Regions from separate parts of the Bacillus sp. XB1 genome, predicted to be linked through region 3. Evidence: predicted binding sites of a transcription regulator. Region 3 holds the regulator's gene; each other region holds the start of a gene.

Region 1 (10,822 bases), on a different contig from region 3:
GAAAGGAGCAAAAGGATGAAGGAGCTTCATACGTTTGGGTGGTATGCAGCACGTGTATCACCACATTTGCCGAAAAAAGCATTTAAACCAGTGCCTACTCGTTTATTTGGTGGACTGGCTTATTTGCTTGTGGCATTGGCGGGGTTAATATCGATTGGTGTATTTGAATTGAATGTGTGGGCGAATCTAGGAATTGCGATTGTTCTTGGATTATGTTTTGCTTCACTTGGATTTTTAGGGCATGAAATTTTACATGGAACTGTTGTAAGAAAGGCATGGCTTCGTGACTTCTTAGGCGCGATTGCATTTATGCCATTATCAACAGGGCCAAAGCTTTGGAGAAAGTGGCATAATGCAACGCATCATGTTCATACACAGCATGAAGAGAATGATCCGGATGCATGGCCGACACTTGAGAAACTTAAGAAGAGTAAGTTTTTGAGTTGGGTATATCGTATGCCTTTACATGTACGTTCATTCTTTAGTTTTCTGTCACTAACAATTCAATTTACATTGCATTCGACTCGAATGTTCTTTCATTTTATAAAAGAGTTCAAGTCATCCAATCAAAAATCTGTATGGCTTCAACTTCTTTTGCCTTGGACAGTTTGGATTAGTTTATTGTTTATTATGGGACCTGGAAAATGGTTATTTGCATATGTCATTCCGTTGTTAATTGCTAACTTTATTGTAATGGCATATATCGCAACAAATCACCGCTTAAATCCAATTGTTCCAGTAAATGATCCGTTAGCAAACTGTTTGTCAGTAACAGTGCCGCGCTGGGTAGACGTTTTACATTTCAATTTCTCATATCATACAGAACATCATCTGTTTCCTGCTATGAGTTCTAAATACTATCCGTTAGTAAAAGAGAAGATTAAAGAAATGTGGCCGGAACGCTATCATGAGATGCCGATGACAAAAGCTTTGGCAGCGCTATGGAATACACCACGTGTGTATTATCAAGGAAGTGAATTAGTGGATCCGCATAGAGAGCATTTCTATGGTTCTTTAGGAAATGGACTAGATCCTCATAATATTTCATATCGTGAGGAACATATAGAGGAAGAAAAGAGTATTAAAAAAGTAAATCAGTAAAAATTAATATATTTTTGCAATGAAAAAGCAAGCCATCTCAGGCTTGCTTTTTCTTATAAAGAAACTTCCTTTTTGTTCTTTTTATGGAATTGGACGGAGTTAGTTTCTTTTCGTTGTAGTCGTTTTTCTAAGAGATTAACAAAATAAGTAAATAGAAGAACAAGTACGAGATAGTATACACCAACGATTATGTAAGTATCTAATTGTTGGAAGTTACCTGCTGCAATTGATAAACCTGATCCCCATAACTCGGACAGTCCTACGTAAGCGACAAGTGAAGAGTCTTTTAATCCGATAATAAATTGGTTTCCTAGAGGAGGAAGAGACAGACGAAATGCTTGTGGTAATATAATCCGGCGCATAGCTAAAGGGTAAGGCATACCTAAGGAGCGAGCGGCTTCCAATTGTCCCCGGTCGACGGATTGAATGGATCCTCGGAAAATTTCCGTAATATATGCACCGTTATGAATTGCTAAAGCGATTGCTCCTGCCCAAAAAGGGGAGAAAACAATGACAGATGTAATGCCAAAATAGAGAATTGCGATTTGAACGATTAAAGGTGTACCACGAATAATAGCAATATAGATATGAGCAATGCTATTTAAAACTTTGTTATTCGAGATTCGAAAGAAAGCAAATAATAATCCAATTAATGAACCGAGTACTAGGGAGGTTAATGTTAATTGTAATGTGACAATAGTAGCTTTTAAGAGTGTGGGATAGGTAGAGATAAAAATTTCAAACATGCGTTTCACCTCATATTGTATAGATTTTAGTAGAGAATGAAATGCCCCACATAAAATGAACATTTAATCAGTGGGGCACTGTTTATGAATCTTTTGAATGGCTAACTTACTTCGTTTTTTCCTCTTCACCGAGAATATTACGCCCGAACCATTTTTTACTGATCTTTTCATACGTACCATCTTTAATGATTTCATCTAACGCTTTATTTACTTTCTCAACCATTTCTTTATCATCTTTGCGAATAGCAATTCCCATTTCATCAAGATTTAATGGTTTTCCGGCTTCTTTTATATTTGATTTTCCTTCTTTTATCATACGTAGACCAACCATTTGATCCGTAATTACTGCGTCAACACGCCCAGGCTCTAAATCCATAAGAGCAGTAATATCGCTGTCATATTCAGTGATTTGATCTGTATATTTTGCAACAAGATTTTTAAAGGTACTAGCTTTTACAACACCAATTTTCTTACCTTTTAAATCTTCTGGAGAAGAGATAGCGTTATTCTTTTTAGCTACAAAAATTTGGGCGCCAGAGCGATAGTACGGATTTGAGAAACTAACAGCTTTTAAGCGCTCCTCTGTAATTGCCATACTACCCAGTATTACATCATATTTCTTCGCTTGAAGACCTTGAATCAGCGTTTCCCATGGGTTTGTAACTGGCGTAGCCTTCATGTTCATCTTTTTAGCAAGAGCTTCACCGATTTCTACATCAAAACCGACAAGTTTGCCGTCATTTTCTTTATAGTTAAAAGGTTTGTATAATCCACTCATCGCATAGCGAAATTCTTTTTCACCATTTGTTGAAGTAGTAGAGCTTTCTTTGCTACAAGCTCCTAGTATGAAAGATGTACATAGTGTAATGCTAGCAACAATGGTTAATAGTTTTCTTTTCATAAAACCCCTCCTATATATTGATCATACGGATGGTTTTTTAGTATGTTATTGAAATATTTTATTTGGATGATTAGTTGTGCACCGTATGAATGTATTGTTTTTCGTTCGAAACAAAAGTTACATTATAAAACGTTGCGTAAAAATTGTTTTGCCCGTTCATGTGATGGAGCTGAAAAGAATTGTGCTGGCGGAGCATCTTCTACAATCTTTCCATCATCCATAAAGATGACGCGATCAGCTACATCTCTTGCGAAATTCATTTCATGAGTAACAATAACCATTGTCATCCCTTCTTCAGCAAGTTCTTTCATAACTTGCAATACTTCTCCAACAAGTTCAGGGTCTAAAGCTGAGGTAGGCTCATCAAATAGCATAATCTTAGGGCTCATTGCAAGAGCTCGTGCAATGGCAATGCGCTGTTTTTGACCACCTGAAAGAAGATGAGGAGTTACATCTGCTTTATCTTGAAGGCCGACTTTTTGGAGAAGTTGAGTTCCAATATCCTTTGCATTTGCTTTCTCTAATTTTTTTACGTGAATAGGTGCTTCTATGATGTTTTCTAGTGAGGTCATATGAGGAAAGAGGTTAAAGTGCTGAAAAACCATACCGACATTTTCACGGACTTTATTTAAATTTGAATGCTTTGGATCAATTCGCTCACCTTGTAAGTGAATTTCGCCTTCATCGTACATTTCTAAAAAGTTAAGACAGCGAAGTAATGTACTTTTACCAGAACCACTGGCACCAATTAAAACAACAACTTCTTTTTCTTTTACTTCTAAATCAATTCCTTTTAACACATCAAGTGAACCGAATGATTTTACTAGATTTCGAACTTGAATCATACAAAACCCCCAGTTAAAAATATATTTTACAAATGTTGCCCCTTATTTCTGTTATTAGTCATAAATTGTCAGAATCCTTTATTTTTTTCGTGCAATTTGATATTCAAAGAAATAATTTTTTTAAAATCTCTATATCCTTCTATAATGAAAATATGGATAATAATATATAGGTAGTATTTATATTGCTTATAAAAAGGGGGAAAGGGAAGATGGAAAAAGAAAGGAAAACATTTTCTTTTGGATTACGTACACAACTTATGCTATTCACTACAGTTTTAGCTTTCATTACATATTCAACAAGTATCTTTTTTATTTACGTGATATACGATTATTTTCAAAGTTATATAAGTCAAACTGTATATAATATTATCGTTATGTTATTAGGGGTAGTATGGTCTGGAATTTTAGCATATGGAGCAGCCGTATTTTTAATTAAACCGCTTCGCAAGTTAGAGGAAGCGGCAAGAAAAGCAGCTGAGGGTGATATTCGTGAAGATGTTCCATTACCGAAGACAGATGATGAAATTAAATCTTTAAGTGTTGCATTTAATATGATGTTAGGAAACTTAAGGGGCATGGTAAAAAATATTGATACAACATTTTCGTATACAAATAATCAAGTACAGCAGATTAGAAAACAAACAGGCGAAGCAACGAGACAAGCGCAAGGTGTATCAGAGACACTTGCAGAAATTTCTTCAGGCGCTGAGCAATCAGCGGCATCAATTCAAGCAATTGTTTCTGCTGTTGATACAACGACTTCTATTGCAAGTGAAGTAGAAGAAAAAGCGAAGCAGTCTGATACATTGTCTTCAGAAATGGTTGAAGCTTTAGGGCATAGTACTCGTGTCTTTACGTCTTTAATTCAAGGTATTCAAACATTGGCAAAAGAAAATGAAGATTCAATGCAAAATGTACAGAAGTTAGAAGAACGAATGAAACAAGTAGAACATATTGTGTCTGTTGTGAGTGCGATTGCTAGCCAAACGAATTTATTAGCACTAAATGCTTCTATTGAGGCAGCTCGCGCAGGAGAGCATGGAAGAGGCTTTGCGGTTGTTGCGGAAGAAGTACGTAAACTTGCTGATGAAAGTGATCATTCTGCAAGAAACATATCGCAGTTATTACGGAATATGCAAGATGAAGTACAACAAGTTGCAATGAAAATGACAGAACAAGTGAAAATAGCTAAAGAAGAGGCGAAACGTGGGGAAGCTACGGAATTAATTTTAAAAGAAATGTCATCAAGTGTTATGGAAGTAGCCGATGCAACTCAGCAAATTAGTAGTTATATGAATGAACAAGTAAGCCACATTCATCAAACAGGAGCACAAACAAAAGCTGTAGCAGCAATTGCTGAAGAAACATCAGCTGGTTCGCAAGAAGTGGCGCGTGTGACGCTACAACAGTCTAAAAATATGATAGTAATCGATCAATTATTAAAGGATTTAGAGAAGCAAGCAACTGATTTGAAACAAACAATTGAACGATTTTCAATGTAAAAGGAAGAACAGAATGCTGTTCTTCTCTTTTTTATTTAGCTTGATTTAATATTTACAGTTAAACTATGAACGTTTCCGCAACATTCTTTTCTGCCCCTTTCGGATGAAAATTATAGCGAGCTATAATATTAAAAGGGGTGTCTTTTATGAAAAAAGAAAAAAGACAACGGTTAATTAAACAATTTGTAAAGGAGTATGAAATAGATAAGCAAGAAAGATTAGTAGAATTGTTAGCAAAAAAAGATGTATTAGTAACACAAGCTACGATTTCTCGCGATATTCGTGAGTTAAACTTAACGAAGGTACCTTCTCAAGAAGGATTAATGATATATAAAGTTTTCTCAGAAGAGCATTTACAAACTGATATAAAGTTAAAGAAAAAATTACGAGAAGTTGTTGTAAAAATTGATTGTGTAGATCAATTAATGGTTATTAAAACATTACCTGGTAATGCACATGTTATTGGTGTTTTATTTGATGAGTTAGATTGGAAAGAAAAAATAGGATGTATATGCGGAAATGATACATGCCTTATAATTTCACAGTCGAAATCAGATAGGGAGATTATAGAAGAAAGATTAAATTTAATTATTTAGATGCAAAAATCCTGTTTTTAATAAAATTAAAAACAGGATTTTTGTTTAAATACGGAAGTTAAATATTCAACATATATGCGTAATATATGTATTTTTTATTGAGAAAGCGAGATAGTTTGTTATAAAAATACATATTCGTATGATTTTAAAAAAATAACTTGTTTAATATTTCACAATGATAATGTGGATACTTTCACAAAGATGAAAGTGCAGAGCATTTATTATGTACTTGTAAGACATCAAACATATTTAAAAGGAGGTACAACAAATGAAACATCCGATACATGTTACTTCAGAAATTGGGGAATTACAAACGGTTTTATTAAAACGACCGGGTAAAGAAGTGGAAAACTTGACGCCAGATTATTTGCAGCAATTATTATTTGACGATATTCCATACTTACCAATTATTCAAAAAGAGCATGATTATTTTGCACAAACGTTACGCAATCGGGGTGTTGAAGTTCTTTATTTAGAAAAACTAGCCGCTGAGGCGTTAGTAGATAAAAAACTTCGAGAAGAATTTGTTGATCGTATTTTAAAAGAAGGACAGGCCGACGTAAATGTTGCACATCAAACTTTAAAAGAATATTTACTTTCCTTTTCAAATGAAGAATTAATTCAAAAAATTATGGGCGGTGTACGGAAAAACGAAATTGAAACAAGTAAGAAGACACATTTATATGAATTAATGGAAGATCACTATCCGTTTTACTTAGATCCAATGCCTAATTTATATTTTACTCGTGATCCAGCAGCTAGCGTGGGCGATGGCTTAACGATAAATAAGATGAGAGAACCAGCGCGTAGACGTGAATCATTATTCATGGAGTACATCATTAAATATCATCCAAGATTTGCAAAACATAATGTACCAATCTGGTTAGATCGTGATTATAAATTTCCAATTGAAGGTGGCGACGAGCTAATTTTAAATGAAGAAACAATTGCGATTGGAGTATCTGCTCGTACTTCAGCTAAAGCAATTGAACGTTTAGCTAAAAATCTCTTTAGCCGACAAAATAAAATTAAGAAAGTGTTAGCAATAGAAATTCCAAAATGTCGAGCATTTATGCATTTAGATACAGTATTTACAATGGTTGATTATGACAAGTTTACAATTCATCCAGCCATTCAAGGGCCAAAAGGGAATATGAATATTTATATTTTAGAAAAAGGATCAGATGAGGAAACTCTTAAAATTACACATCGTACTTCTTTAATGGAAGCATTAAAAGAGGTATTAGGCTTAAGTGAATTAGTTCTTATTCCATGTGGAGGAGGAGATGTAATTGCTTCTGCTCGTGAACAATGGAATGATGGCTCGAACACATTAGCAATCGCGCCAGGTGTAGTTGTTACATATGATCGCAACTATGTATCTAATACGTTATTACGGGAACACGGTATAGAAGTGATTGAGGTTCTAAGTTCGGAATTATCTCGTGGTCGTGGGGGTCCACGTTGCATGAGTATGCCAATTGTTCGTAAAGATATTTAGTATAAATAACGGAGAAAGTAGGGATGAATTATGTTAATGACTAGACCAAATTTAAAAGGAAGAAGCTTTCTAGCAGAAAAAGATTTTACACAAGAAGAATTATTATATTTTCTAGATTTGGCAGCAGAATTAAAAGAGAAAAAGAAAAATGGTATTCCGCATCATTATTTAGAAGGTAAAAATGTAGCGCTCTTATTTGAAAAAACTTCTACTCGTACACGTTGTGCATTTACAGTAGCATGTACAGATTTAGGAGCAAATCCTGAATATTTAGGGAAAGGTGATATTCAACTTGGGAAAAAAGAATCTGTAGAGGATACAGCAAAAGTGTTAGGGCGTATGTTTGACGGAATTGAGTTTCGTGGATTTAATCATGAAACCGTAGAATCTTTAGCACAAAATTCTGGTGTGCCAGTTTGGAATGGATTAACAGATATGTGGCATCCAACACAAACACTAGCAGATTTATTAACAATTAGAGAACATATAGGGAAATTGAAAAATGTGAAGCTCGTTTACGTTGGCGATGGACGAAATAATGTTGCTAATAGCTTACTAGTTGGTGGAGCAATCGTTGGAATGGATGTACGTATTTGTACACCGGAATCTTTATGGCCTGCACAAGAAGTAATTGATTTAGCAAAAAAATATAATGAACAGGTAATGATAACAAGTAATGTGGAAGAAGCTGTTGCGAATGCAGATGTAATTTATACAGATGTATGGGTGTCTATGGGGGAAGAAGAAAAATTTGCTGAACGTGTCGAGTTATTGAAACCTTATCAAGTAAATATGAAAATGATTAAAGCAACAGGGAATGAAAACGTGATTTTCTTACATTGTTTACCTGCATTTCATGATGTTGAAACGATGTATGGCGAAGAAGTTTATGAGAAATATGGGTTGAAAGAAATGGAGGTAACTGACGAAGTATTCCGCAGTAAACATTCAAAAGTATTTGATCAAGCTGAAAATAGAATGCATACAATTAAAGCGGTTATGGCAGCTACTTTAGGAAATATGGAGTAAAGAAGAAAGGGAGTCTTCCTTTCTTCTTTCTCCTCCTTTAGACACGATCATTCACTATTACTTTTGTATTGTTATTGCAATTTAAGAGAGGTGAGTGGAATGGGTGAAGATAAGAAATTAGGGTTGTTTACACTAACGGCTCTTGTAGTTGGGTCTATGATTGGCGGTGGAGCCTTTAATTTAGCGAGTGATATGGCAAAAGGTGCTGGTGCTGGAGCCATTATTATTGGCTGGGTTATAACAGGAATTGGGATGATTGCACTTGGATTATCTTTTCAAAATCTAACTGTAAAACGGCCAGATTTAGATGGTGGTATTTTTAGCTATGCAAAAGCAGGGTTTGGTAATTTTATGGGGTTTAATAGTGCGTGGGGATACTGGCTATCTGCTTGGCTTGGAAATGTAGCTTACGGTACATTATTGTTTTCTTCATTAGGATATTTCTTCCCGATCTTTGAAGGCGGTCAAAATGTAGAATCCATTATTGGTGCAAGCGTATTATTATGGTGTGTTCACATGTTAATTTTACGTGGAGTTCAATCAGCAGCCCTTGTGAATTTAGTAACTACAATCGCAAAATTAGTACCTGTATTTGTATTTATTTTCATAGGAATCTTCGCGTTTCATATTGATACGTTCTTAGATGGATTTTGGGGGCAAGCTGGTTCTTTTTCATGGGGAGCAGTTGGCAGCCAAGTTAAAAGTACAATGCTTGTAACTTTATGGGTATTTATTGGGGTAGAAGGGGCTGTTGTTTTATCCAGTCGAGCAAAAAATAGAAGTGATGTAGGGAAAGCAACCGTTATTGGCTTAATTGGTACACTCATCATTTACATTTTAATCACATTATTGTCTCTTGGACTTATGCAGCAAGCAGATATTGCAGGTTTGAAAAATCCGGCTATGGCTTATTTATTTGAAAGTGTTGTTGGAAAATGGGGTGCTATTTTTATTAATTTAGGTTTGGTCATCTCTGTATTAGGTGCTTGGTTAGGTTGGACTTTGCTCGCTTCTGAAATTCCATATTTAGCGGCTAAAGATGGAGTATTTCCAAAATGGTTTGCAAAAGAAAATAAAAATAAGGCTCCAGTAAATTCATTATGGATAACAAATGGTTTAATACAAATGTTCTTGTTAACATTCGTCGTTTCTGATCAGGCGTATAACTTTGCATTCTCTTTAGCATCTTCAGCTATTTTAATCCCATATGCTTTTTCAGCGTTTTATCAACTGAAGCATAGCTTAAAGTCTGAAGAAGCAGATCGAAATAAAAATATAATAATTGGCTTGATAGCCAGTATTTATGGCGTGTGGCTAGTTTATGCAGCTGGTTTAGAATATTTATTATTAACAATGACTTTATATGCGCCAGGTATTTTTATTTTTTACAATGTTCAAAAGCAAAAGAGTTCGAAGCAAATATTTACTCGAGTGGAATTAGCATCATCCGTAGCAATTGGTGCTTTAGCATTCTTTGCGATTTATGGATTAATTACAGGCAGTATTACTTTATAAAGCGCTGTGAAAGCGAAATCAACTGGAGGGCTGGAATATGGCACGAAGAAAAATTGTAGTTGCACTAGGGGGAAATGCGATACAGTCTGGAGAAGCTACTGCGGGAGCGCAGCAAGAAGCGTTGGAAAAAACGGCAGAACAACTTGTGAAAATAATGGAAAATGATGTGGATATAGTAATTGCGCATGGAAATGGCCCACAAGTGGGGAATATTTTATTACAGCAAAAAGCTGCAGAAACGGAAAAGACACCTGCAATGCCATTAGATACTTGTGGGGCAATGAGCCAAGGAATGATTGGATATTGGATGGAAAATGCGATTGAAAAGGCATTGAAAAAACGGAATATAAAAAAAGACGTAGCAACGGTTATAACACGCGTTGTTGTGGATAAAAAAGATGAGGCATTTAAAAATCCAACTAAACCAATCGGTCCTTTTTATACAGAAGAAGAGGCCAGAAGATTAATGGATGAAACAAAAGCAGTGTTTAAAGAAGATGCTGGTAGAGGATGGAGACGTGTTGTTCCATCACCGAAGCCTGTAAGTATTCATGAACATAAAGTGATTAATTCTTTGGTCGAAGATGGAAATATAGTGATAGCTGTTGGCGGAGGTGGAATTCCAGTAATTGATTCCGAAGAAGGGTTAAAAGGAACTGAAGCGGTTATCGATAAAGATTTCGCTGCACAGAAATTAGCAGAATTAGTAGATGCCGATACGCTCGTTATTTTAACTGCAGTTGATCATGTGTATGTAAATTATAATCAACCGAATCAAAAAAAATTAGAGCATGTCACAGTGAATCAATTAGAAGAATATATTGAAGAACAACAATTCGCTGCGGGAAGCATGCTTCCAAAAATTGAAGCTGCTATTAATTTTGTTAATACAAATCCAAAAAGAAAAACAATTATTACGTCTTTAGAAAAAGTATATGAAGCACTAGAAGAAAAAGCTGGTACTATTATTTCAAAACAGAATGTATGCATATATGTTTAAATTCTTATGTACGCTACTTAGTAGTAAAAAAGAATGGAGTTAGTAACTTCATTCTTTTTATTTATTAATATTTTTTGTACTCATTG
Region 2 (10,822 bases), on a different contig from region 3:
CAATGATCGCAAGGAATATTTCTTCCAATGTCGGTTGCTTCTCGATATACTCCACTTTTGCTGGCGGGAACATCTCTTTTAGTTCAGTAAGAGTACCTGTCGTAATAATTTTTCCGCCATGCAAAATAGCGATACGGTCTGCCAGTTGTTCTGCTTCCTCCAAGTACTGAGTCGTAAGCAAAATAGTTGTACCGCTACCAGCAAGTTCCTTGACTGTATCCCACACTTCGATTCGCGCTTCAGGATCAAGTCCAGTCGTTGGTTCGTCAAGAAAAATAACTGCTGGCGCCCCAATCAAACTCATCGCGATATCAAGCCGGCGCTTCATCCCACCTGAATACTGATCTGCCCTTTGGTTTGCCGCATCAGTCAGGCTAAATCTTGCAAGTAGATTGTCAGCAATTTGAGCGGGACTGGAAACACCACGTAGCCTAGCAATCATTATCAAGTTTTCCCTCCCAGTCAGCATACCGTCTAAAGCTGCGAACTGCCCTGTCAAACTGATACTTTGACGAACATGATTTGGTTGACGCTGTACATCAAATCCGCAAATACTTACTTCACCGCTATCTTGCTTCATGAGTGTCGAAAGGATGTTGACCGTTGTCGTCTTTCCCGCTCCATTTGAGCCTAGCAGCGCGAAAATTTCTCCACGCTGCACCTCAAAATCTACCCCTTTTAAAACTTCCTTGTCTTTAAAGGATTTTTTCAAGCCTTTTATAGAAATCGCTGCATTACTCATACTTTTTTCCTCCCTATAAAAATGTTTTGCGGAGATAATTTATTTACCTCTATCTATTTAGTACCACTGATATTCTGTACCACTTAGTACCAAACTAAAAATATAACTGAATAGCTATGGTGGCAATTCATATGTGTAACCAGCTAATCAGTCGGTATTACTTATTCCATTTATTTTTTTCTCAATTTCTTCATAATACTTTCATTCAAATCTTCACGATACTTGGAGACGTAAGTTTTAGCATTTGCCACTAGTTCGTCAGCAAAGGAAGCCACGTCATCCCCAGTAATGTCAAGCACTTGTCTTCCTTCTGCTGCACCAGCTTCAAACAAATCGATTAATTCATACTGTATGTGTAACATATCCATCCCGTTACCCGCTGAGAAATTCCACATGTAGTTTTGAATTTTCTTAAATACAAATTGGTAGTCCTCTGGCAGAGCCTCAACTCGTGCCATCATCATTTTGTACTCTTTTTTATCACCAATTAACTTTTTGAACATTTCTAACATCTTATTTTCCTCCTTTTTTATAAAACCGAACAAGAAATTCCCAAAATATCGGCCGGAACGTTTTATCTTATGAACCTATTTTGACTTCAAGACGTTAATTTTTGACGATACAAAATCCCATTTTTTCCAAAACAATTCAAGCTCCTGGCGACCTTCTTCATTTAATGAATAAAACTTACGAGGCGGCCCCATATCTGATGGTTTCTTTTCAATATTCACAAGCTTTTTCTTCTCTAATCGTACGAGGATAGTATACACCGTACCTTCCACAACTTCGGTAAACCCAAGGTCATTCAGGTGGCGGGTAATCTCATAGCCATACGTTTCACGGCGACTAATGATTTCCAGTACACACCCTTCCAGTGAACCTTTCAACATTTCAGTTAAATTTTCCATATCCTGGTCCTCCTTTACCCCCTATTCTGTCTGACTTATATTCAGTATTACAGAGTATTAAGGCGAATTTTTTACTGAATAGCTTTTGAGTAAAGCCACACTATTCAGTATTACTTATTACAACTACATTGTATGACTAAGTAGTTGTGGATGTCAACTTTATTTTCAAAAAAATTAAAAATCCGCTTTACCCTAACCGGATACAGCCTCCTTTTTTGTTGTAAGGGCCATCAAACTAGTAAAACAGAGCTGATTCAAAGTGTAATTTAAATCAGCTCTGCTTTATTGTTTTCATACCGTTATATCTTGTTTTTTCACGATACAAATTGTTTCTCCCTACCATTCCCATTGCATATAAAGCATAAAGGCAAGTGCGGTCAGAGAAAATTTCCAGAGATTATCCGTACATGATACGAGCCCCAAAAATACAATTCTATTAGAAATCTGTTCTCTATATTCTCTTTTATTTTATTTCTGATAGTTGATTAGCAACACTATCTAAAAATTTTTCTACCTTTTCTTTTGATGTATCCGGCGCATGATAACCGATCGTAAATGTAAGCCTTCCATTATAAGAGCTTGCTCCCATTGAAAAGAATGGTGCATACATAATAGGTGATGTCATATACCCGTCCTCAGCTTGAATTTCACCAAACTGAATAGGTTCCTCAGCGATTACTCCCAAATTTGTCAGTAATGGCAACGCCATCCCCATCTGTACAGCCTGTTCATATTGCTGATTATACATTTCCTTCACTGTAGATAGCTTCATTTCTGCCAGTAACTCCATTCCTGCTGCTGAAGAAAGACCTGGATTTTGAGACTTTATTTTATCCATTGATTGTTTAACTCGAACAAGAGTCTGCTTAAATGTTTCATCGTCTTCCATTTTAATCACTGGCATTTCCATACCGGATAAGTTGCAAATAGCACCAGTTGTATTATTAGGCAGATATCGACGTAAATCAATTGTCAAGCCAATCATTTTTTCTGCAGTGCGAGGTTCTGCATACACAGTGAAATGTGATAAAGCTCGGAAGTATGCAGTCATGATTACATCATTCAAGGTAGCCTGTTGAGCTTTTGTCCATTGGGTTAAACGTAGAGTTTGCTCATGGCTCAATCGCCGTACGGACATTTGGGGAAATTTATTTTTGTTAGGTTGAGATGGAAAAGACCATAACGATGCCTGTTGTTCTTGGTTAGGACGATACGCACTTTTTATGTCCGATATTCCAGCGTATTTGAATACATGTGATTGATCTCGACAACTCTCATTTCCCTCATCAAATTCCTTTATAATTTGCTTCTTAGACCGTCCCAATGAAAGGTGAGTATATATCATTCCAAGCAATTTAATATATTCCTTGACTCCTGCACCATCTGAACATAGATGAGACAATTTCACAACTAACATATCTGTTGTAGTGCCCCGTAATAATTTCGTTTGAACCATAGGCCCCTGAATACGATCACCAGGTTCCTTAATAAAATCTATTGCCATTATTTCAAGTTCTTGATTATTTCCTTCTGCAAAAAAGCAAATAGATGAGTTAGTGTCAGATGAATGTTCCTCCCAGTAAGGAATATCATTTTCTACAAACCGGCTGTTCAAAACTGGTTGCAATTGCAACGTTATCCTTACTGATTCTTCAAGTATATCCTTTGATATACCTACAGGAAAATAAAGAACTGCATTAATTTGTTGATCTGCAGAATAAAGACCTAATACATAATTCATTCGATCTTGTGGTGTTACTGAATACTTTCTTTTCTCCATAATTCCGTCCCCCTTTAGGACTTTTTGTATAACCCTATTTTCCATATGCTTATAATTTTTCTAGTCATTTTTCTTCAAGAGCTAATAACGCTTATTTTTCGAATTTTTAACGAAATCATCTTCTCCGTATTGGTTTCATTCTTTTTGCAGGTGATATATTCATTATTTTATTGTTATTAACACTGCCTAACCTCACAATAAAACCAAACAAGAATAAATTAAGTTTACATATACGTAAACATTTTATTATAACATCTATAAATTATCAATATAGCAAATAAATCATTTTTATGTCTGTCAATAAAAAATAATATATTCAAGGGCCACTTCATCATAAAAGATTGATGTGCATGTAAATGTACCCATATCACTTTCAAAATAAGAATGAGAATTTTTTCAACAAAATAAGCTGCAGTTATTGATTTTACAGTAAGAAAAGCCCCTCCATTTTGAAAATGCGCAATCAAAATGAGTAGGGCTATTTCCAATTTAAATTTTATAAAAGAATGATTATCATAAATAATATTTTACTTTTTAGTCTACCTTATTATTTTCAATCCATTTTCCTAATAAATGAATGGATTTTATTCATATAATTTGAGGTGGTATCGTTGGTTTTTAAAAATAGAAAGCTTATTTTCAAATCAAATGAAAAAGAGGTAAAATTATAGATATTCATGTAGAAATTTCGTTTTGGGGATACTTAAAATCTTAAGGTGATGGGCATGTGGTGTTACACTTTAAAAGCTTTATAAAATTTATAGATATAGCGATTTTCTTTATTAATAATCATTTGTATGTACGTTTACTCACACACATACAAATGATTTATAAAGCTACAATTAAGTGAAAACATCTTTTCCGTTACGATAACATCATAGCCATGTCTTCTGCTGCATTTGTAATTAGTTTTAAACCAAATGTTTCTTGTAATACATCAAGCACGCCAGGTGAAATAAATTCAGGAGCCTTTGGACCGATGCGAATATCTTGAATCCCAAGACTAAATAGCCCGAGTAAAATGGCAACCGCTTTTTGTTCAAACCATGATAGCACAATACTTACTGGCAATTCATTCACTTCACATTGGAAAGCATCAGCTAATGCAGCCGCTATTTTCACTGTAGAAATGGAATTATTACACTGTCCTAAATCAATGTAACGCGGAATTTCCGTACCAGGTACAACACCGTAATCCACATCATTAAAGCGGAATTTCCCGCAAGAAGTTGTTAAAATAACCGTTTCTGGCGGAAGTGACGTTGCTAATTCACGATAATATTCTCCGCCTTTTCCCGGTGCATCACAACCGGCGATAACAAAGAAACGCTTTATTTTCCCCTCTTTTACTGCATCAATAATTTCTGGAGCTAATGATAATACTGTATTATGATGAAACCCTGTCACTAACTGTTCATCCGACTCCATATGTACTTCTGGAAGTTCTAGTGCTTTTTGAATTAATGGTGTAAAATCATTATTTTCAATTTTTTGTACACCTTCTAAACCTGCAATGTCATATGAAAAGAATCGATCAGAGTACGAGCCTTTAATTGGCATAACACAGTTCGTTGTAGCTAATATGGCACCAGTAAATTTTTCAAAAAGGCGTTTTTGATCATACCATGCCTTACCGATGTTTCCTTTTAAATGTTTATATTTTTTCAGCTGCGGGTATCCGTGTGCTGGTAGCATTTCAGAATGCGTATAAATATTAATGTCTTTTCCTTCTGTTTGCTTTAATAGTTCTTCTAGTGCAAATAAATTATGACCTGTAACTACAATTGCTTTACCTTCTACACGATTTTGTGTAATTTGTACAGGCTCTGGCACACCAAAATGATTCGTATGTGCCTCATCTAATAATTCCATCACCCGTAAAGCTGATTTCCCCACTTTCATAGCCATATCAATATGCTCTTGTTCGTTAAAGTTAGAATTTGTTAATGTCATATATAAAGCTTCTTGTGTTGTAGCATCTACAAATGCATCCGTATATCCTAGCTGAGCAGCATGTGTGCGATAAGCTGCAATTCCTTTTAGCCCAAACACAATCGTATCTTGTAAACTCGCAATCGTTTCATTCTTGCCGCACACACCCATTACTTTACATCCGCCTGCTGGCGTTTGTTCACATTGATAACAAAACATATCATCCCACCCTCTCCCAATCATTCATTACACCTTAAGCATAATACCCATTGAAAAAAAGTGATGTGATATCAATCACAATAATATATAAAGATTTGTGACAGTTCATATTGTTGACATAATATTTTTATTGACACTAAAAAATATGCATTAGTGTACACACATCTTTCGATACTTTTAAATAGCTAATTAATTTGGAGAAATATATACAACGAAAAAAATTTTTGAATCCCATGTACAAATAGTTGCAATTCATCACATATGAAATAGATATAAAAATACGCTCTTCTTTCTATCATTCAATAGAAAGAAGAGCGCATTTGTCATTTTAAGGAACTATCATTTTTTATTAAAGTCTTTATTGTAAACCTTTTTATTTACAATACATTTACATTATCTTAACATTACTTACATTATTTATATGATATATTTATATAGAAGCTACTTAAGAAATTTCATATACATTTTATCTTTATGATCTCTTATCTAATCAATAAAAAGATCATGTTATATTTTTATAACAGGGGTGAATTACGATGACTGAAACTTTAAAAACACTTATAATGCTTGATGCTACTTATGTTGTTATAGCAATTATGACAGTACTAGTATTTGTATACTTGGAATTAAAATCTCAGTAATATATGCTGACGTAATCAACAGATTCAGCATTTAAATATAGTTAGAAGAAAGAGAGGAGAAAATTATTTCTCCTCTCTTTTGTATTTCTACAATTTCTTATTTTAATAAATCCAATGTATGTAAAAGTAATCCTTTGTTCCCTACTTCTCCATGACCAGGCACTACTACATTTATATTTCTATATCGCTTCAGCACATTCTCAATCGATGTAGACCATTCATTTACATAAGCATCCGCAACGTTTCCTAAATCTTTCGCGGACGTAGATTTCACTAAACAGCCTCCAACTAAAATATTGTATTGCGGTAACCATACGACAATATTATCTTCTGTATGCCCTTTCCCTGGATAAAATGTTTCTACTTTCATATTTCCAAACTTCAAATTTGTAACGGTTTGTAAATCTCCAAGCGGTTCTTCATATCCATTTTTCTTTGCTAGTTCTGCAGTTAATGCTGTACTATGCGCTTTAATGCCTCTTTCTTTCAACGTTTTTATTCCGCCAATTCGATCAGCGTGCGCATGTGTAATAATGACATCCGTTACGCGCTTCTGAAATTTCTTTTCTACCATTTCTATTAGTTCCTTCGTTAATTTGTCATCCCAAGAAGAATCCACAAGTACTAACCCTTTAGAAGTATTAAGAACTAGACCGTTCGAAGGAACTGCTTCTCCATTAAAAGAACCTAACTCCGTATGAACCCATACATTCTTGTTTAACTGAGATATTGAAATGGTTCCCGTCTCATTTTTTATTACTGTTTTCTCTACCTTTTGTGATGCTTGTACAGAAGAAATTGTGCTAACAAATTGAATTGTTCCTAGTAAACCTACACATAATCCTACTTTTAACAACGTATTCTTTTTCATGTTATCAACCCTTTCTTTCAAGCTAAATAGTTATTACCTATATTAGACAATTTATCTCAAATGTTTGTTCCATATAATTGGACACTTTATTATCGCCGCTTATGTAAATACACGCATGGTGCAGTAAAAAAGATCACCCAAATGGATGATCTTTTTTATAATTTATCAACATATTGCTTCGCTTCTAGTAAGGAAAAACCAAAAGCTTCTCTTACTCTCTTAACTGCTGTAACTTTTTTGCCTTCTTCTACAAGCTGGCGTAGTTCTTTATTAATTTCAGGTTCTCTTTCTACAATTCTCATTTCTTTCGTAATTAATTGTAATCTATCTTCAATTCTCTTTAAACGCGCATCATTTTTCTTTTCAATTGTAGCTAATTTTTCAGCGATATAAATGAAACCAAAGGCTAATATTAGTATAACCATCCAGAATTCCATGAATGTTCCCCCTTACTAACTTTCATTTATTTTATTTCACTAACTTATGTAAATTTTACCACAGGACACATTTACTGTATAATACCACTATATCAAACTGTTAATAAAACCTATTATTTTAGGGGGACGCTTTATGAAAAGATTTTTAAATACGTTACTTCAATTTGTAGTTCTGTCAATCGTGCTACATTTATTATTTGATATAGTTGGTTGGCTTGTTTTCAATGCACCAATTAAAAACAAACAAATCATTATTTCTTTAATAACAATCTCATGGGTTATGTACATGTACCGAGACAAATTTTTTCAAAAGTTCACTTCAAACTAACTAAAAAAGAAAACACTTCATTGGTGAGGTTGTAAAAACGTTATCCTTATAATGAAAATAAAGAAGCTGTTCCTTCCAGCTTCTTTATCTATATAACATTTTTCGCAACAATTTTTATATGTTCTGGTGCGATAATCTCCGTTATACTTTCTTGGAAATCTTCCCGCAACATTTCTTCCAAATGTTCTAACTGCACTTCAACATGTGTGCATTCTAAATTATGTATATTTAACAGTGCATAATGATCTTTTTTCTTAATTACTAAATATTGATTTTCCTCTGTCACAAGTACAGAACCTAATCGGACTCCTAATAAGCGTTGATCATCAAACTTCATAATTACTTCTCCTTCCCTCATATAAACAAAACTACAATGAAAATAATTACATTTATGGAAAAACACGCTTATTTAGACTATATCATAATTTACTAAAATAGAAATATCTTTTTCTGTTTCAATAAAAATCCCTATTTTTTCATATATTTCGATACAAAAAACTTTCTCAACATTAAATTTGAATTTTCAGTTTTTAATTCCGTAAAAATCTATTATAATAAAGTTAATAAATGTTTGACCTCTCCTAATTCATGTACATATGGATGATCAGTAGTTATCGCTACTGATCTATTTTTTTGATTTCAGAAAGTACATACGCTGCATCCTTTCCTACACCACAAATAAGTGCGGAACCCCTTTGAGATTGCCATGGTAAACCGATATAATACAATCCTTTTACTGGACTGATTCCCTTTATATGATTAGGAAATCCTTTCTCATTCACTGCCTGTTCAATTTCAATCCGATTATAATTTTGAACAAAACCAGTTGACCATATAACGCTTTCTGCACTATAAATATCACCATTCTGAAACATAATGTTATTTCCTGATGCACTTACTACTTTTTCTTGCAGTTTGATTGCTCCATTACGAATAAGTTTCTTACCTTCAAAACCGAAAATAGGGTCCTTTCTCTTCTGAAACCATCTTCCCCTCTTTGTATTTATTTCAGCGTACAATAAACCCACTTTTTCTAGCAGATTAAAAATACTTTTTCCAAAAAGTTGTAACGGTAAAAACGTTAAAGGATGACTAATAGACACCGTAACTTCATGAGTCTTTGCCAGTTCTACTGCAATTTGCATTCCTGAATTCCCACCACCTACTACTAGTACTTTTCCCTTAGGAATTTGTGATGGTGATTTATATTGTGATGAATGTATTTGAAAAATATGTGATGATAGATTTGCTGAAACTGAGGGAATAAACGGTTGCTGAAAAGCACCTGATGCGATAATAACTTTTTTCGTTTGTAAAATTTCTGTAGGAGTATGTAATTCAAATATTTCTTTTTCTTTCTTTATTTTTAGAACTTCCGTTTGTAATTGTACCGGTAATTGAAAATGTTTTGCATATTCTTCTAAATAAGTTGCAATTTCATCTTTATATGGAAATTCATTTTTTTCACCTATTAACGTCATACCCGGCAAGCTACTGTAAGACCTTGAGGTAAAAAGCTGCAAAGAATCATATCGATTTCTCCATGAATCACCAACTCGTTTTCCTGCCTCAAGTAATAAAAAATTATACCCTTCTTGCTTCAAGTAATATCCCATTGTTAATCCAGCTTGACCCGCCCCAATAATAATTAGATCTTTCATTCTAATTCCTCCTCTTCTTAAACGTATGAATACTTGTTCATATATTCATACGTTTCCATAATCATAACATTTTCTTTTTATATGATTCAATATCTACTCAAAATAAAAAAGAGCAGTTTACCATAAAGTAAACTCCCCTTCATTCTATCTTCCCAGTCTTTAGCGCCTGTGCCCAGTCATATCTTTCTTGTTGAACAGCCAATCCAGCAGCTTCTTCCCAATTATAAGGAACTGAAATTTGTTCAATTGTCCATTCTCCCAAAACCTTTTCTATCACTACATATTTTGCATGCGGAGTTCCTGATTCCATTTTATGCATAACAGGTAACTCATCTTTGTATGCTGGAAGTCCTACACTTCCTGGATTTATAATGATCTTTCCGTTCGCTAAATAAACAACTCTAGGAATATGTGTATGACCACATACTATTATTTTTTGTTCTATATTTTGGAGTTGATCCATTATATTTTTTTCATTCTTTAATATTGCACCATTCTCATTCATCTCTTCTAACAAATACACTTCATCTGAAGTTGGCGTACCGTGACAACATAACATATCGTCTACAATAAATTGTGAAGGATGTTGTTTTAACCAACCTATATGATAATTTGTTAATTGATTTTGAACAAAAGTTAGTGTAGCAGATTGCTCTTGTATAGGTTCCCAAAGCATGCGATCACAATTGCCTTTAATATGTATCATCTCGCTACTCATTAATATTTCAATTGTCTCTAAAGGCTCTAACGGCCCATACACACTATCTCCTAAATTTATTATCATTTCGACCTTGCGACGTGTAATATCTTTTAATACCGATTTTAAAGCGTGACTATTTCCGTGGATATCTGAAATTATAGCTATTTTCATCTTAATCCCTACTTTAATATATTATTTATAAACATCCGCAGCCAATTCCCTCAAAACTTCTACATTCACTACTTCAAAACAACCATTGTTTTTCTTGATTATATTTTTATCACAAAAGAGATTCAAAGTACGTAATAAATGCCGATAACTCGTTCCTAACAACTCCGCTATTTCCGTTAAATTCCCACTAAACACAATTCTATTTTCATGCTGAACTGCTCGTTCCCCTGCTGCTAACATGTAACTCGCAAGTCTATTTTCAAGCGGATACAATAAATTAATTGTACTGTTTTTGGAAAGTCGGTTTAACTTATGTGCTAATGATCCGCAAATACATCTTAAAAATTTCGCATCATGAAATAGCTTATTTCTCACTTTTCCTAATGGTAAACCAACACAATATGAATCTGCCATTACTTGTACATTTGATGT
Region 3 (10,822 bases):
GTTCCAAACCTTTTCATAAATTTGTTCCGCGCTAAAGACCATACCCGGATTACGAGCTAGTAATTCTAGAATTGAAAATTCCCTTGGGGTCAGTTTCACTTCTTCTCCGTCCACAATAACTTTATGGGTCGAGATGTTTATTTTCATCTCTCCAATTTCTAGCTCGTCCTCATTTTGTATAGCGAAACCATTCATTTTCATATAACGGCGTAACTGAGATTTAATTCTTGCGATTAACTCTAACGGATTAAATGGTTTCGTTACATAATCATCTGCACCCGTTGTTAACCCTAAAATCTTATCCATATCTTGCGTTTTCGCAGAAAGCATAATAATAGGCATTTCTTTCGCTTCCCTTACCTTCATACACATATGAATACCATCCACTTTCGGCATCATAATATCTAATACGACTAGATGTACTTCATTTTCTTCCAATAGACGTAATCCTTCTTCTCCATCTCCTGCTTGTAATACTTTATATCCTTCATTCTTTAAATAGATTGTAATTAAATTCCGAATTTCTTTTTCATCATCTACGACAAGTATTGTTTCGTGTGCCACAATATCTCCCCCATCACTTTTTTAATCCCTAACTTCTATTATAGGAAAACTTCTGAAGAAAAACGCTCGGAAATCCTTAAGATTTTCTGAAGACGCAAAAAAGGTCTAGACTCCCCTTAAGTCTAGACCTTTAAAAAACCCCTTTTATTTACGAACATAAATGAAATATAGTACGAATAAAACTCCCATAACATACATAATCGGATGAACCTCTTTACGACGACCACTCACAACCATTGTAATTGGATAGAAGATAAATCCAATGGCAATCCCAGTTGCGATACTATACGTAAGTGGCATAGAGATAATTGTAAAGAATGCTGGTACTGCAATCTCGAATTTTTTCCAATCAATTTCCCCTAAGGAAGAAACCATCAAGATTCCTACAATAATTAAAGCCGGTGCCGTTACAGCTGGCGTTACAACACTTAATAATGGCGAGAAGAATAGTGCCAGTAAGAAGAATCCTGCTGTTACAACTGCTGTAAATCCAGAACGTCCTCCCGCTGCTACCCCTGCAGACGATTCAATGTAAGACGTTGTTGTTGATGTACCCAAGATCGCACCAATTACAGTTGCAATCGCATCTGCAAATAACGCTTTTCCTGCACGTGGTAATTTATTGTTCTTCATTAATCCTGCTTGATTCGCAACCGCTACAAGCGTACCTGCTGTATCAAAGAAATCGATAAAGAAGAACGTTATAATAACAATCCCCATTTGAACTGTGAAAATATCTCCGAAGTGCGTTAACGCCACGCCGAACGTTGGTTCTAGACTCGGTATTGCTCCCACCACAGCTTTCGGAGTATCAATTAATCCTGTTGCAACTCCTAAGATCGCTGTAAGAATCATACCGTAGAATACTGCACCATTAACTTTCTTAATCATGAAGATGATCGTAGTAACAACCCCGAAGATTGCTAGTAACGTTGTGCCCTTTGTTAAGTCCCCCAACCCAACAAGAACCGCATCGTTTTTCACGATAATTCCGGCATTTTGGAATCCAAGGAAAGCAATGAATAATCCAATACCTGCTGCTACTGCAAACTTTAACTCCGATGGAATTGCATTAATGATTTTTTCACGAATACCTGAAGCAGTAAGAATAATAAAGATAATACCTGACATTAATGTTCCGGCAATGGCCGTTTGCCACGGAATACCCATCGTTAACACTGCTGTATAAGCAAAGAACGCGTTAATTCCCATACCTGGCGCTAAAGCAATTGGATACTTCGCGAAAATACCCATAATTAACGAACCGATCGCTGCCGCTAATGCCGTAGCAACGAATACTGCACCTGGATCCATCCCTGTACCTGCTGGTAACCCTTTAACATTTCCAAGCGACAGCGTAGCAGGATTGACAAATAGTACGTAAGCCATAGATAGAAATGTCGTTAACCCTGCTATGAACTCAGTCTTATAATTCGTACCGAGCTCATCAAACTGAAAATAGCGTTTCATCCTATGTTTCCCCCGTTATATGATTACTCGCCGTATTTCACCCTAGCCCTCTTTTATCCCGAGAAATAAAAAAGGCTTCCATTGCATATATACATGGAAGCGTTCTATAAACAAAGACAAGTTTCCCCTCATCTTTATACAAACGCCTCGTAGTCAAGCCATTTACGGTAGCTAGGTAGAAACTTTCGGGCCATATCCCCGATATTATACGACGGCTATAATATTCACTTTTCGTTTGAATTACATAATCATATTAACTCGACGAAGTAGTTTTGTCAATTTAAAAACGAACATTTTCATAAACTTTTATAGTTTCGTTCGTATTAATGCCAAAATAAAAAAGATCCATCTATGCATAAGCAATAGATGGACCTTTTTATAAATACTATTCCCACTCAATAGTTGCTGGTGGCTTACTCGTTACATCATACACGATACGGTTAACGTGTTTTACTTCGTTTACGATACGTACAGAGATTTTCTCTAATACGTCCCAAGGGATACGTGCCCAGTCAGCTGTCATACCGTCGATAGATGTTACTGCACGGATACCTACTGTGTAATCGTAAGTACGCTCGTCACCCATAACACCTACGCTACGCATACCAGGAAGTGCAGTGAAGTATTGCCAGATTTCGCGGTCTAAGCCCGCTTTAATAATTTCTTCACGTAAAATCGCATCAGATTCACGAACGATTTCTAATTTCTCTTCTGTGATTTCACCTAATACACGAATACCAAGACCAGGTCCTGGGAATGGTTGACGCCATACGATTTCATCAGGAATTCCTAATTCAGATCCTAATACACGTACTTCGTCTTTAAATAACGTGTTTAAAGGCTCAATTAATTTGAACTGCATGTCTTCTGGAAGTCCACCAACGTTATGGTGAGATTTAATTGTTTGCGCAGTTGCTGTACCACTCTCAACGATATCTGTGTAAAGTGTACCTTGCGCTAAGAAGTCCATACCTTGTAATTTTGACGCTTCATCATCAAATACGTAAATGAATTCGTTACCGATGATTTTACGTTTTTGTTCTGGATCTTCTACACCTTTTAACTTGTCCATGAAGCGATCTTTTGCATCTACTTTAATAACGTTCATATGGAAGCCTTCGCTAAATGTTTTCATAACGCCTTCTGCTTCGCCTTTACGAAGTAAACCGTGATCAACGAAAATACATGTTAATTGGTCGCCGATTGCTTTATGAATTAATACTGCTACAACAGAAGAGTCTACACCGCCACTAAGTGCGCATAGTACTTTTTTGTCTCCAACAGTTTCACGAATCTTTTCTAATTCTACTTCGATAAAGTTCTCCATGTTCCATCCTTCAGAACAACCACATACGCCGAATACGAAGTTTTTAATTAAATCGTTACCGTACTCAGAGTGACGTACTTCTGGGTGGAATTGTACACCGTATAAGTTTTTGTCTTCATTGCTCATACCAGCAATTGGACAAGACTCACTTGTTGCGTCTACTACGAATCCTTCAGGTAAACCAGTTACTAAGTCACCATGGCTCATCCATACAACTTGCTCTTCTGGAAGGTTCGCATATAATTTTGATTCGTTCTCTACTTTAAGAACAGCTTTTCCGTACTCACGGTGATTTGCACGCTCTACTTTACCACCGAAGTGTTGCGTCATAAGCTGCATACCGTAACAAATACCGAAGATTGGTAAACCTAGTTCAAAGATTTTTTCATCACAATGTAATGCACCTTCACCGTATACGCTATTTGGTCCACCAGAGAAAATAATCCCTTTTGGATTCATTGCTTTAATTTCTTCCGCAGTAATTGTATGTGGATGAAGTTCACTGTATACACCGAACTCACGAATTCGACGTGCTATTAACTGATTGTATTGACTTCCAAAATCTAAAACGATAATTGTATCGTGTTGTTTCTTCAAAATAATCACCCCAACGTTAGTTCTCGTATATAAATATTTTCACCAATTTGGCGAAAAGCATTACCAATATAATAAAAAAAGCCAGTCCTCCGCCTCTAGTCTCATAACAAAGAAAAGGCAGGGGTCTGGCTTTATAAAGAAAGATAGTCTCCGCTCTTTATAAATATAAGACACACTGCCTTCATAGTCAGGTTGTTTACGGTAACCCGGTAGAGACTCTCAAACCATATCATTGAGGATATATGAAGGATCGTTTTATATTATCTTCCTAGATTCTAACAATGAAGTATCAATATGGTCAAGAGAGAAAGCGACAAAATTCTACAGAAATTCATTTCCTTTTCTAAAAAACATAAAAAAACATCCATTTCTATATAGAAATGGATGTTTTTTAGGACAAACGGAATTACATCATTCCGCCCATACCGCCCATGCCCATGCCGCCCATGTCAGGCATTGCTGGTGCATTTGGTTCTGGCTTGTCAGCTACTACAGCTTCAGTTGTTAAGAACATAGCTGCAACAGATGCTGCGTTTTGAAGTGCAGAACGAGTTACTTTAGCTGGATCTACGATACCAGACTCAAGCATGTTAACCCATTCGCCAGTAGCTGCGTTGAAACCAACGCCTACTTTTTCGCCTTTTAGACGCTCTACAACTACAGATCCTTCTAGACCAGCGTTGATTGCGATTTGACGAACTGGCTCTTCTAGTGCGCGAAGTACGATGTTGATACCTGTTGCTTCGTCGCCTTCAGCTACGATAGAAGCTACTTTCGTGTATACGTTCATAAGTGAAGTACCACCACCTGCAACGATACCTTCTTCTACTGCTGCACGAGTTGAGTTAAGTGCATCTTCAATGCGAAGTTTGCGTTCTTTCAACTCAGTTTCAGTTGCTGCACCTACTTTAATTACCGCTACGCCACCTGCAAGTTTTGCAAGACGCTCTTGTAATTTTTCACGATCGAATTCAGAAGTTGTTTCTTCTAATTGCGCACGGATTTGACCGATGCGAGCTTCGATTTGTTCTGTGCTTCCTACACCTTCAACTACAGTTGTGTTTTCTTTCGTTACAACAACTTTACCAGCGCGTCCTAAAGATTCAACTGTAGCAGATTTTAAGTCACGGCCTAATTCTTCAGTGATTACTTCGCCACCAGTTAAGATCGCGATATCTTCTAGCATTGCTTTACGACGGTCACCAAATCCAGGAGCTTTAACAGCTACTACATTGAATGTACCACGAAGTTTGTTCACTACTAATGTAGCTAACGCTTCGCCTTCTACATCTTCAGCAATGATAAGAAGTGGTTTACCTTGTTGTACCACTTGCTCTAATACTGGTAAGATTTCTTGAATGTTAGAAATCTTTTTATCAGTGATTAAGATGTATGGGTTATCAAGAACTGCTTCCATTTTGTCAGAATCAGTAATCATGTAAGGAGATGCATATCCACGATCAAATTGCATACCTTCTACTACGTCTAATTCTGTTGTGAAGCCTTTAGATTCTTCTAAAGTAATAACGCCGTCGTTACCAACGCGCTCCATTGCTTCAGCGATTAATTGACCTACTTCTTCGTCAGCAGCAGAAATAGCAGCTACTTGTGCGATAGAAGATTTACCTTCGATTGGTTTAGAAATCGTTTTTAATTCTTCAATTGCAGCAGTAACAGCTTTTTCGATACCTTTACGAAGACCCATTGGGTTCGCACCAGCTGTTACGTTTTTAAGACCTTCACGAATCATAGCTTGCGCTAATACAGTTGCAGTTGTTGTTCCGTCACCAGCTACGTCATTTGTTTTGCTAGCAACTTCTGCTACTAATTTCGCACCCATGTTTTCGAATGCATCTTCTAATTCGATTTCTTTTGCGATTGTTACACCATCATTTGTAATAAGTGGTGAACCAAATTTTTTCTCAAGTACAACGTTACGACCTTTTGGTCCAAGCGTTACTTTTACTGCATTTGCAAGAGTGTCGACACCGCGAAGCATCGAACGACGTGCTTCTTCACTAAATTTAATATCTTTTGCCATAATAATTGACCCCCTTGGATTTTTTAAGATTTATATAATTAACCGATAACTGCTAAAATGTCACTTTCACGTAAAATCAAGTAGTCTGTACCTTCATATTTCACTTCAGTACCTGCATATTTTGAGAAGATGATAAGATCACCTGCTGCTACCTCTAAAGCAACACGCTCACCATTCTCAAGCACTCGACCAGTACCTACTGCAACAACTTTACCCTCTTGTGGTTTTTCTTTTGCAGTATCTGGTAATACGATACCACTTGCTGTTTTTTCTTCTGCTTGAACAAGCTCAATTACAACGCGATCACCTAATGGCTTTAGCATGAACAATAACCTCCTCATTTTGTTATGTAAATTTCTTTTATTAGCACTCAAGTCACCCGAGTGCTAACACACTTATAATAATAAATAATCTCAATTTCTTTTGCAAGTAAAAAAATCATAATTTTTTCGCAAATCACTATATAAACTTTCTATATAGAATACTGCCTTTACTATATGAATCGTTGTTTCCACTGCTCGTATGTTACAATATGAAAGGACACCCTAAGTTGTTTTCGCTACACACACAACTTTCTCCTGTCTTCTATTATAATTTCAAATAAGGATTTACGAAAAAAACATAATTCAAGTGAGGTTTATATCGTAGGTAGCATATTTACATGTTATCCTAACTTATCTCATACACTATAGTTAGAAAGGATGGTTAAACCATTTGAAGAAACAATACTGGTGGATTATCGTTACATACATTTTAATGCAGTTATCCGGCGTTGTTGGATTACCACTTCTCCTAAAAACAGGACTCTACGATAATAGAGGATTTACCATTGAGGAAAAAGGACAAATCATAACGGGACACTGGGCAATTATTAGCTTCTTTGTTGCATTATGTATCGTACTTTGGTTACTTAGAACAGATATTCGTGACAGGCATTTAGATCCAATGCGCTCTTCTGTCCCAGCTACTATTGGATGGATTTTCATCGGGTTCTTCTTAGCAATCATCTCACAATCCATTGCAGGTATGATTGAAATGTATGTATTTGGGGTTCCACGTGGATCTGAGAATACAGACAGACTGATGGACATCGCAAGAACGATACCTTGGTTCCTTATTGTTGTATCTATAATTGGACCTATCTTAGAAGAAATCGTATTTAGAAAAATTCTATTCGGCACGCTTTATAAGAAGTTTAACTTCTTTATCGCAGCTATCATTAGTTCGCTTGTATTTGCAGCAATTCATTTTGATTTTACTCATTTATTGGTATACACTGCTATGGGGCTCGTATTCGCCTTCTTATATGTGAAGACGAAACGGATTATCGTTCCGATTGCAGCTCATGTTGCGATGAATACATTGGTCGCTATTGGGCAAATTTTTATGAGCAATGAACAAATTCAAGAAATGATTAAAGAAGCTGAAAAAATGCAAGGCTTTATCGGAGGATTTTTTGTATGAGAAACTCACCATTGTTCATGGCTGCACTATACTTCCTTCTTGGATGTATCTTTACACGCTTCGCCATTACGAACGTGACAGATACAATCTGGAATATGTGGACAATACTATTTGCAGTTATGGCAACAATTGATTTTAATTTGGCACTTCGCCTTATATTAATTAAATTCACAAAGAAGAAACAATAATAAAACGCAGAGGTCGCTTCCTCTGCGTTTTATTGTGGATAGTTTTTCAAAAAGTAAACTAATGTTTGTAACTCTACAGCTAAGTCAATATGATGAATTCTAATATTCTCTGATACGTTTAATCGCGCTGGTGTGAAATTCAAAATACCATGCACGCTCGTTTCAGCTAATCTATCTGCTACAGCTTGTGCTACTGTAGCCGGTACTGTTAATATTGCCACTTGTATATCATTTGATAATCTCTCTTCTAATTCATCTAAATGATATACAGGAATGCCCCCGATTTCTGTTCCAACTTTCTCTTCACTAACATCAAATGCCATTTCAATTTTTGTATTATTGTTTTTCGTGAAATTATAATGTAAGAAAGCGGTCCCTAAATTACCTACTCCAATAAGTGCTACACGTGTTATATCATCTTGATCAAGTGTTTCGCGGAAAAATGATAATAAATAATTTACGTTATATCCATATCCCTTTTTCCCTAACGCTCCAAAATACGAAAAATCTCTTCGTATTGTTGCGGAATCTACTTTTACTGCCTCACTCAATTCGGCCGATGAAACACGCTGCTTACCAGAAAGAGATAAGTTTTGGATAAATCGATAGTATAGAGGCAATCTTTTAGCAGTGGCTTGTGGAATCTTTTGCTGATCCATATGACCTCTCCTCTCTTCCTATCTTTATTCATATACTTTAATCAAATACAGAAGTTTAGCACTCATTAAATTCCTTGTATAATAAAGAGAAGAAGTATTCTCTCTTTATTTTAAACTATACACTATTTTTAGTATGATTGAGAAATATAAACATGGCAAAGTTAAGAAATTATTTGAGGTGAAAACATTGATTTTATTACAAGTAAACGCGCTTTCGAAATTATACGGTGCAGAAACGATTCTTGCAAACATAAAATTGGAAATACAAACAAAAGATCGTATCGCATTAGTTGGAAGGAATGGAGCAGGCAAATCTACATTATTAAAAATTATCGCTGGTGAATTATCTCATGATGGTGGCGAAATTATAAAACCGAAAGATGTCTCAATCGGATATTTAGCTCAAAATACTGGACTAGAAACGTCTTTAACAATTTGGGATGAAATGCTAACCGTCTTTACTCACTTACAGCAAATGGAGACAAAACTTCGAAGGCTTGAGCAAGAAATGGGAAAAGAAGAAAACTTTTCAAACGAAGCTACATATGAAAGATTGTTAGCTGATTATGACCAATTGCAACTCAATTATAAAGATCAAGGTGGATATCAATATGAAGCGGATATTCGCTCCATTTTAAGCGGCCTTGGCTTCCCAGTTGAAACGCACCAGACGACGATCTCTACTTTAAGCGGCGGGCAAAAAACAAGATTAGCTCTCGGGAAATTATTATTAACAAAACCAGACTTACTTATTTTGGACGAGCCTACAAACCATTTAGACATCGAAACATTAACGTGGCTTGAGCAATATTTACAAGGTTATCCTGGCGCAATATTAATCGTTTCACATGACCGTTATTTCTTAGACAAACTCGTTACACAAGTATATGAAATTTCGAATAAAGAAAGCAGACGATTTGTTGGTAACTACAGTAAATATTTAGACTTAAAATCAGCATTATATGAGCAAGAAATGAAACGTTACGAAAAACAACAAGATGAAATCGCAAAACTTGAGGACTTCGTTCAAAAGAATATAGCTCGCGCTTCTACAACGAAACGTGCTCAAAGTCGTCGTAAACAACTAGACAGAATGGAATTATTAACGAGACCATTAGGGGATTCTAAGTCAGCATCATTCCACTTCGATATTGAAAAGCAAAGTGGAAATGATGTTTTACAAGTAAATGATGCAACCATCGGCTATGATGAGAACCCTATAATTGAACATGTAACTATGCGCTTAACTCGCGGAGATAGTGTTGCTTTAGTTGGTCCAAACGGAATTGGGAAATCCACATTGTTAAAGTCTATTGTGAATAAGTTACCACTATTAAATGGTGATGTTTCTTTCGGATCAAATGTATCTGTTGGTTATTATGATCAAGAACAAGCAAACTTAACATCTTCTAAACGGGTTTTAAATGAATTATGGGATGAATATCCACTGCAACCTGAAAAAGAAATCCGTACTATACTCGGGAATTTTTTATTCACAGGAGATGATGTACTGAAACCAGTATCTTCTCTTAGTGGTGGACAAAAAGCTCGATTAGCTCTTGCAAAACTTATGATGCAAAAGTCGAATTTGTTAATTCTAGATGAGCCTACGAACCACCTTGATTTAAATAGTAAAGAGATTTTGGAGAATGCTTTAATTGATTACCCAGGGACTCTTCTATTCGTCTCACATGACCGCTACTTTATTAACCGTGTAACAACGACTGTGGTTGAGTTATCAACAGAAGGTGCACAGGAATATTTAGGGGATTACGATTACTACGTTGAAAAGAAAAATGAAATGATTGAACGTGCAGAACTTGAACAGCAAGAAAGTGACATTCCTGTTCAAAAAGTGGTTGCACAAGAGAAATTAAATTATTTAGAAGAAAAAGAGCGTAAAAAACTAGAGCGTCAACGCACTAGAAAAATTGAAGAGCTAGAACAAAGTATATTAGAATTAGAAGAAGAAATTGCTACGCTAGAAGATCAACTTTGCTTACCAGAAATATATGCAGATTATGAAAAAGCTAGTGAAATTACAACTAAAAAGCAAACGCTACAAGAACAACTTGAAACTTGTATGGCAGAATGGGAAGAGCTGCATGTATAAGCATATTTAAATAAGGAAGATGTCTCATAAGTCAGGATTTTTGACTATGCGACATCTTTTTTTCTTTTAATACAGAAACAATTTTTGAGTATATCAATCGTAACTTAGAATATACCAACGATTTTTCAAATATATCTATTGTAACCCTATATATATTAACAATTCGACACAAAATATCGATTTAACGACAAAAATTGACAATATTAGCATCTTCTATAATAGGGGGATGTTTCAAAATGTTTTTCGGAGATATCTTCTTACTTTTTATTTCCCGAAAAAAAACAAATTTAAAGGTCTGACATCATCCTATTTATCCACAAGTTTATACACATATCCACCTTTATAAAATAAACCTTAAAATAACTTTTCCACATTATCCACAATCAACAAAAAAGTTAT

Evidence for each region. The regulator Rex, encoded in region 3, represses fermentation and respiration genes when NADH is low (regulators of the CRP and FNR family bind a similar motif). The targets are predictions, from matches to a motif close to TTGTGAAATATTTCACAA.
Region 1: arcA (arginine deiminase) is a predicted target of Rex. The motif match lies at 5,850-5,867, and genes of this name have one in related genera.
Region 2: hcp (hydroxylamine reductase) is a predicted target of Rex. The motif match lies at 5,645-5,662, and genes of this name have one in related genera.

Annotation. Positions count from the first base shown of each region.
Region 1 is NZ_JBNRIL010000005.1:87,699-98,520, forward strand. It holds gene ACK1U5_RS24560 (fatty acid desaturase family protein) at 16-1,101, shown strand; gene ACK1U5_RS24565 (amino acid ABC transporter permease) at 1,155-1,910, opposite strand; gene ACK1U5_RS24570 (ABC transporter substrate-binding protein) at 1,954-2,748, opposite strand; gene ACK1U5_RS24575 (amino acid ABC transporter ATP-binding protein) at 2,871-3,593, opposite strand; partial or broken gene ACK1U5_RS24580 (HAMP domain-containing protein) at 3,968-4,153, shown strand; partial or broken gene ACK1U5_RS24585 (methyl-accepting chemotaxis protein) at 4,523-5,095, shown strand; gene argR (arginine repressor) at 5,242-5,691, shown strand; gene arcA (arginine deiminase) at 5,960-7,192, shown strand; gene argF (ornithine carbamoyltransferase) at 7,223-8,221, shown strand; gene arcD (arginine-ornithine antiporter) at 8,321-9,736, shown strand; gene arcC (carbamate kinase) at 9,774-10,736, shown strand.
Region 2 is NZ_JBNRIL010000001.1:302,135-312,956, reverse strand. It holds gene ACK1U5_RS01510 (ABC transporter ATP-binding protein) at 1-742, opposite strand, end outside; gene ACK1U5_RS01505 (DUF1048 domain-containing protein) at 913-1,254, opposite strand; gene ACK1U5_RS01500 (PadR family transcriptional regulator) at 1,330-1,650, opposite strand; gene ACK1U5_RS01495 (condensation domain-containing protein) at 2,114-3,430, opposite strand; gene hcp (hydroxylamine reductase) at 4,295-5,581, opposite strand; gene bla2 (BcII family subclass B1 metallo-beta-lactamase) at 6,320-7,093, opposite strand; gene ACK1U5_RS01480 (hypothetical protein) at 7,249-7,530, opposite strand; gene ACK1U5_RS01475 (hypothetical protein) at 7,664-7,858, shown strand; gene ACK1U5_RS01470 (hypothetical protein) at 7,947-8,195, opposite strand; gene ACK1U5_RS01465 (flavin-containing monooxygenase) at 8,476-9,519, opposite strand; gene ACK1U5_RS01460 (metallophosphoesterase family protein) at 9,659-10,390, opposite strand; gene yeiL (transcriptional regulator YeiL) at 10,412-10,822, opposite strand, start outside.
Region 3 is NZ_JBNRIL010000010.1:1,905-12,726, forward strand. It holds gene ACK1U5_RS27335 (response regulator transcription factor) at 1-564, opposite strand, end outside; gene ACK1U5_RS27340 (NCS2 family permease) at 709-2,034, opposite strand; purine riboswitch at 2,165-2,266, opposite strand; gene guaA (glutamine-hydrolyzing GMP synthase) at 2,420-3,958, opposite strand; purine riboswitch at 4,123-4,224, opposite strand; gene groL (chaperonin GroEL) at 4,365-5,999, opposite strand; gene groES (co-chaperone GroES) at 6,038-6,322, opposite strand; gene ACK1U5_RS27360 (CPBP family intramembrane glutamic endopeptidase) at 6,714-7,463, shown strand; gene ACK1U5_RS27365 (YdiK family protein) at 7,460-7,651, shown strand; gene ACK1U5_RS27370 (redox-sensing transcriptional repressor Rex) at 7,681-8,310, opposite strand; gene ACK1U5_RS27375 (ABC-F family ATP-binding cassette domain-containing protein) at 8,498-10,423, shown strand.